Regions from separate parts of the Micromonospora sp. NPDC050397 genome, predicted to be linked through region 1. Evidence: riboswitches for the same ligand, from Rfam matches in the RefSeq annotation. Region 1 holds a riboswitch; the other holds the start of a gene.

Region 1 (3,394 bases):
ACGGGTGCTCCGCTCGGTCAGTGCGGCCGGACGGGCGTACAGCGAGGGGGTCGGGTTCTCCGGCAGCGTGGTGGTCGCCCAGGTCCGTACCACCGCCAGTGACGTGCTTCGGGCCACCGGGCTGGAGCGGACCGAGGCGAACCGGCTGGTCCGGCGGGCGGTGAGCGCCCAGACACCGGCGTCGCACGCGTCCCGCCCGTCGGCACACTGAACCCAGCCGTCCAGCCGTCCAGCCGTCCGGTCGTCCAACCGCCCAGCCGCCCGGTCGTCCAGCCGAATGGGCGACAGGACGACCGGGCGGCGTCGGGGCAGCGCGGCTCGGCCGGGCGGGTAGTGCCCGGAGGGTAGTGTCGGGTCAGCGCAGCTCGGCCAGGGCGTCGAGCAGTCGGTCGACGTGGGCGGGGGTGCTGCCCAGCCCGATGCTCGCGCGCAGCGCGGTCGGTGGGAGGTCACCCCGACCGCTGCGGTCGGCCGCCTCGGTGAGCAGCCGGCGAGCTAGCGGATGGGCGCAGAACAGGCCGTCGCGGAGCCCGATCGCGTAGCGGCGACCGAGTTCCGTGGCGACCTCGGCGGAGTCCCGGCCGGCGACCACGAACGAGACGATGCCGACCCGTGGCGCGTCGGCGCCGAAGGTCCGCAGTTCGACGACGTGCGGCAGGGCGCGCAGCCCGTCCCGCAACCGGGCCAGCAGGCGCTGCTCCCGGGCGTACAACTCGCCCCGGTCGGCCGCGTCGAGGGCGGCACAGACCGCGGCCAGGGCCACCGCGCCGAGCAGGTTGGGGGTGCCGGCCTCGTGCCGCCCGGGGCCGGTTGCCCAGCGTACGTCGTGGGTGGCATTGCCCACGCCGAGCGTCGCGCCACCACCCACCAGGTACGGCGGCGCCGCGTCGAGCCAGTCCGCCCGCCCGGCGAGCACGCCGGTGCCGAACGGGGCGTAGAGCTTGTGCCCGGAGATCGCCACGTAGTCGATCCCCGAGGCGGCGAGGTCCACCGGTAGGTGCGGGGCGAGTTGGGCGGCGTCGACCGCGATCCGGGCGCCGTGCCGGTGGGCGACCGTGGCCAGCGCCTCGGTCGGCCAGCACTCGCCGGTGACGTTGCTGGCGCCGGTCACCGCGACCAGGATCGGTGCCGACCGGTCGCTGCCCCGGCGCAGTTCGCCCAGCGCCTCGCCGAGCGCCCGGACCGCCGCGTCGGGGGTCGCCGGCACCGGCAGCCGCACCACGTTCGGCCAGGGCAGCAGGTTGGCGTGGTGCTCACCGCCGAAAGTGACCACGCTGGTGCCGGCCGGCACCGCGCGGGCGAGCAGGTTGAGCGCGTCGGTGGTGTTCCGGGTGAAAATCACTTCGTCGTCGGGGCGGGTGCCGAGAAAGTCGCCGATCGTCTGGCGGGCCCGCTCGTAGGCGAGCGTGCTGCGCTGGGACAGCCCACCGGCGCCCCGGTGCACGCTTCCGTACCAGGGCAGCAGCTCGGCCACCGCGTCGGCGGCCACCCGGGCGCAGGGTGCGGTGGCCGCGTAGTCGAGGTTGACCAGGTCGGGCACGCCGAGTACGTCCAGCGGATCGGCACCGGTCGGGGTGGGGACGACGGGTGCGAGAACAGAACCCATGGGTACGACCTCCGGCAATCCGGGACCCCGGTTGCTGAGGGTTGGGGCCCGCGCTTGCCCAGCACGCGGTTCGGGCTGGGCCCGGTCATCACCCAGGGCACCCCACCGCGAACTCGACGAGGGTTGCCGGCCAGCAAGCTGGGGCTTCGTCCACCTCCGTCGGCCTCGTCCGGGTGGTGACCCGGCGTCGGTCGTGATGGTGGTCGTTGGTCGCTGGCACTCGTGACCTGGCTGGCAGCATAACCGGGCCGATTGCGGTCCGGCCAGCGGGTCGGGGGTGACTACGCTGGGCGGCATGGCCGACACCCCGCCCGGCGGAGTTCCGCAGCCGCAGCCGCAGCCGCAGCCGTCGACGCAGCCGCAGCCGTCGACGCAACCGCCGATCCCGCCCGCCGCGCCGCCCGTGCCGGCTGGTGCCGTCCCGGCTGGTGTCGGGCCGGCCGGTGCCGGCCCGCGCGGGGGTGGCTGGTTCGGCGGTCGGGGGCTGACCTGGCGGCGGGGCCTGGTGCTGGCGGCGGTGATCCTGCTCATCGCCGGCTGCGCCGTCTTCATGGCCATCCAACTCGGTGACAGTCTCGGTCTCCAGGCGTTGCTCATCGGGCTGGCCGCGGCGATCCTGCCGGTGCCGGTGCTGATCGCCTGCTTCCTCTGGCTCGACCGGTACGAGCCCGAGCCGATGATCTACCTGCTTTTCTGCTTCACCTGGGGCGCCTTTGTCGCGACCACCGCCTCGCTCGAGGTCAACCAGCTCACCGCCGACCAGTTCGCCCGGTGGGGGCTGCCAGATTCACTGGTGTCGGTGCTCGGCGCGCCGTTCGTCGAGGAGTTGACCAAGGCGCTCGGCCCGCTGTTGCTGCTGCTGTTCCGACGCCGCGAGTGGTCCGGCATCACCGACGGGATCGTCTACTGCGGACTCTCGGCGGTCGGCTTCGCGATGGTGGAGAACATCCTCTACCTGGGCGGGTACGGCTACGCCGCCGGTGCCGACCAGTACGGCCCGGCGACCGGGGTGCAGAACGTCTTCGCGATCTTCATCGTGCGGATCCTGCTCACCGGCTTCGCCCATCCGCTCTTCACCGCGATGACCGGTATCGGCCTGGGCATCGCGGCCCGGGCGGCGGACCGGCGGATCCGGGTCTTCGCCCCGCTCGCCGGCCTGCTGGCGGCGATGATGTTGCACGGCACCTGGAACCTGATGCCGTCGCTGGCCGCCGCGCTCGGGCAGAACCTGATCGTGCTCTACGGCTACATCGGGGTGATGGTGCCGATCTTCTTCGGCATGGTCGGCCTGGCGGTCTGGCTGCGGGGCTGGGAGGGACGACTGACCGAGCGGCGGCTGCCCGACTACGTACGCGCCGGCTGGCTCAGCCCTCCCGAGGTGGCCGCACTCGGCAGCCTCGGGCGGCGGCACTCGGCCCGGCGGTGGGCCCGGCGGGTGGCCGGTGAGCCCGGCCTGAAGGCGATGCGCGGCTTCCAGTTCTCCGCGACCCGGCTCGCGCTGCTGCGCGACGGGATGCTGCGGGGACTGGACACCAAACCGTCGCAGCGGGCGCAGACCGCCCACGAGGAGTGGCTGCTGCTCAACGACATCGCCGCGTACCGGAGGGTTTTCGTGGGTCGGGACCCGCAGGCGCCGGTCGCGCACTGGGACGGGACGAACTACCACCTGGCCTTCCCGGACGGGCAACCACGCACGATCGCCGCCCCGGACGAGCCGGTGGTGCCGATCCCGGTGGTCCTCACGCCGCCGCCACCGCCCGGTCACCCCCTACCGCCCGGTTACGGGCC
Region 2 (3,394 bases), on a different contig from region 1:
TTGACCAGGTGGGTCAGTGGCACCGTGATGGCCAGGTAGAAGAGTCCGGCCAGGAGCAGGGCGGACTCGTTCCCGGTGTTGGCGGCGTAGTCCTGGCCGATCCGGAACAGGTCACGCTCGCTGGCCAGCAGACCGAGGAAGTAGACCAGGCTGGAATCCTTGATCAGCGCGATGAGCTGGTTGACCCAGGCGGGCAGAATCCGCCGTACGCCCTGCGGGATGATCACCAGGCGCATCGCCGTACGGTGCGACAGGCCGAGCGCACGGCTCGCCTCCAGTTGGCTGGCCTCGACGCTCTGGATGCCGGCGCGGAAGATCTCACCGATGTAGGCGGCCGAGATCAGCGACAACGCGAGAATCCCCAGCGGGTACGGGTTCGGCCCCCACCAGGCCATGCCGAGCGGGGCGAGTCCCACCCCGACGAGCAGGATGGTCACCGCCGCCGGCAGTCCCCGGAACACGTCGGTGTAGATCCGGGCCGGCCAGCGCAGCCAACGGGTCCGAGCCAGGCCGGCGACGGCCAGCAGCATGCCGAGCAGGGTTCCCAGGACGGCCGAGACGAGCGCCAGCAGCAGCGTGTTCCGTAGGCCGATCGTGAACATCTCGGGCAGGGCCTCGCGCATCGACCCGAGGTCGAAGAACGTCTCCCAGAGCGTCTTGAGGGTATCCATCGCCTTACCTGTCTCGGACCCGTCGGGCGGTCAGCGGTCGGTCAGGCCGACGGGGTGGTCGACGGCGTGGCCGACGGGTTGGTCGACCCGGCCGCCTTGACCGGTGGGAAGGTGACGTTGCCGCTGCCCGGCTTGAAGGTGTCCGGGACGGCGCGCCCCGGGTAGTACTGCTCCTGGAGCCGGGTCCAGGTGCCGTCGGCGATCACCTGGTCGAGACCCTTGTCCAGCAGTTCGCGCAGCGCGTCGTTCCCCTTCGCCACGGCGAAGGCGGTCGGGGCCGAGCCGAGCTGCTTCTCGGCCAGGACGATCTTGCCACCACTGTCCTGTGCGGACTTCTCGCCGATCTCGGCGGGGGCGATCCAGGCGTCGGCGGTCTTTGCCTTGAGCTGGTTGATCGCCCCGTTGTAGTCCGGCACGCGTACCGGGTCGAGGCCCTCCCCGGTGGCGTAGTCGTCCTGCACGGTGCCCTGCACCACGACCACCCGGGCGCCCTTGAGCTGGGCGAAACTCTTGATCGGCGATCCGGCGGGCACGTCCAGGCCGAAGTAGCCGAAGTCGTACCCGTTGCCGAAGTCGACCGTCTTCTTGCGCGCCTCGGTGATGGTGATCGACGAGCTGCCGACGTCGAACTTGTGGTTGTTGACCTGCGCGAGCAGCGCGGAGAACTCGGTGCCGACAAACTCGACCTTCAGCCCGACCTTGCCGGCGACGGCGGTCAGCAGGTCGTTGTCGAAGCCGGTGAACTTTCCGTCCTTCAGGTACACGTTGGGCGGCGCGTCACTGAGCGTCCCGACCCGCAGGGTCCCGGGTCGCAGCAGGTTGTACGGGTTCTCCGTGGCCTCGTCGGCGGACGAGCCGCAGGCGGCGGCGACCCCCAGGAGCGCGATCGCGGCGACACCGGAGAGCAGGCGGGTGAATGGACGGGAAATACGCATGTGCGGGTACTCCAAAATTGATTCGCGTACGACAGCACGCGCCCCGAGAAATGGGAACCGGGGCGGCAAGGAACGGAACATGACGCGACGCGTCATGCCTCGGTTTTCTTCGGAAATACCGGCGTCAGGACCGCCGGTGACGATGGTCAGCCGTGGCGGGGACAGAGCATCGTGCCGGTACGACACAGGTCGATGTGCCGACGCCACCAGTGCCAGGTGACATGCAGCCGGCCGACTTGGCCGACACGTGATCCACGCACGGAACAAACCTCCATCGATCCTGGCGGTAGCACCCGCACCCGGCGGGGGGTTGCTGCGATATCGACGAGCCAGGTCTCTCAATCGCTCTGGATGGGCTGCGTCAGCCTACTCAATCGACTCGGCGCAATTCCAGTCGGATACGCCCGACATCACTGTGGCGCTCGCCACCGGACCACACCATTCCGGCCCCGGATTCTGTCCCGGGGCAGTCCCGGCGACGACGAGCCGGGGAACCGGACACGGGGGCCGATCGGGCTCATTCCGAGCGGCGCGGACTCGGGGTGGGTAACCGGTCCCGCCCCGGGCGGACCGGGGAATCCCGACGGCGGCGGCAACGTTGACGATCCCGGAAGGCCGAAAAGGCATCGAGGCAGAGAAGCCATACGTGAAGCCGGGAGGCAGTCATGAAGGTGCGCAGCTCGCTACGGGCCCTGAAGCAGCGGCCGGGTTCGGTCGTCGTGCGTCGCCACGGCAAGGTGCTCGTGGTCAACCGCAGCAACCCGCAGTGGAAGTCCCGCCAGGGCTGACGCCCCGACGGAATGCTCCGGCGCAGGACGGGTAGTCGACGTTCCTGCGCCGAGGTTGACGGCTCCCGGCGAGGACGAGCGGAACGGGGGGAACATGGCGCGTCGTCCCCGGGAGCCGTTCCACCGCACGAGGAGACCCAGCCCACGCAGTCGACTGGCGAACGGGATCGTGGCCGGCGCGGTGGCCACCCTCGCCCGTGAACTGGTCAGCAGTCTGGACGTGGCGATTCGCGGGCGCCCGATGAGCGAAACCCACCAACGTACGGTGGGTCGGCTCGCCGACCTGGCCGACGTCAGCCTCGGCCCGGCGGAACCGGCCGCGAACCGGCGCGCGGGTCTCGGGCCGCTGCTGGGCTTCGCCAACGGGGTGCTGGCGGTGACGCTCTTCGTGGCGCTCACCGGTCGTCGGCGCCCTCCCACGCCGGTGGCCGGCGTCCTGGTGGGTGTCGGGGCGCTGATCATCGCGGACGGTCCGATGGCCGCGCTGGGCGCGACGAACCCGAGGCGTTGGCAAGCGCAGGACTGGTTCGAGGACGCGTTCCCGTACGTCGCCTACAGCATCGCCGCGATGGCGACCCTGCGCCGGTTGGAGCGGGCGACCGGGGGATAGCGACCGGTTGTTCACCCGGCTCCATCGACTGTTCACACGTCGTTGACGCGATGCGACCTGGACACCTCGACCGGCCAGCCCGCTAATGGAGATCACCTCCAGCCACTGGGCATCCGGGTCGGCGGGAGCCATCCCACACTCACCACCGAACCTTCGTGTCCCAAGCGGTCGGGTGCCGCCGGACACCGGGATCCCGTACCCAAAACGGAGTCCATCGTGGACGCTGCGGCCCTCACCGAGGCGACAGCCACCGCCTACGTCGCCGCCGCCGGCTTTCGGGTCGGTCCCGTCGGCCGGCTCGGTGTGGAACTCGAGTACATCCTGCGGGACCCCGCCGATCCGCTCGACCGCCCCTCGATCGACCGGCTGCGTGCCGCGCTCGACGGGCTG

Evidence for each region. A riboswitch is a leader RNA that binds a small molecule or an ion and turns the genes downstream of it on or off. The one in region 1 is predicted to bind S-adenosylmethionine.
Region 2: it holds a riboswitch for S-adenosylmethionine, as region 1 does, so the genes downstream of both, ACI2K4_RS01770 (ABC transporter substrate-binding protein) here and ACI2K4_RS32210 (aminotransferase class V-fold PLP-dependent enzyme) in region 1, are expected to answer to the same signal.

What each region holds. Positions count from the first base shown of each region.
Region 1 is NZ_JBJDPS010000018.1:61,089-64,482, reverse strand. It holds gene ACI2K4_RS32215 (aromatic acid exporter family protein) at 1-211, shown strand, start outside; gene ACI2K4_RS32210 (aminotransferase class V-fold PLP-dependent enzyme) at 356-1,606, opposite strand; SAM riboswitch class IV at 1,652-1,834, opposite strand; partial or broken gene ACI2K4_RS32205 (PrsW family intramembrane metalloprotease) at 1,859-3,394, shown strand, end outside.
Region 2 is NZ_JBJDPS010000001.1:452,915-456,308, reverse strand. It holds gene ACI2K4_RS01775 (amino acid ABC transporter permease) at 1-671, opposite strand, end outside; gene ACI2K4_RS01770 (ABC transporter substrate-binding protein) at 713-1,606, opposite strand; SAM riboswitch class I at 1,875-1,964, opposite strand; gene ACI2K4_RS01765 (ribosomal protein bL36) at 2,272-2,394, shown strand; gene ACI2K4_RS01760 (hypothetical protein) at 2,489-3,004, shown strand; gene ACI2K4_RS01755 (glutamate-cysteine ligase family protein) at 3,221-3,394, shown strand, end outside.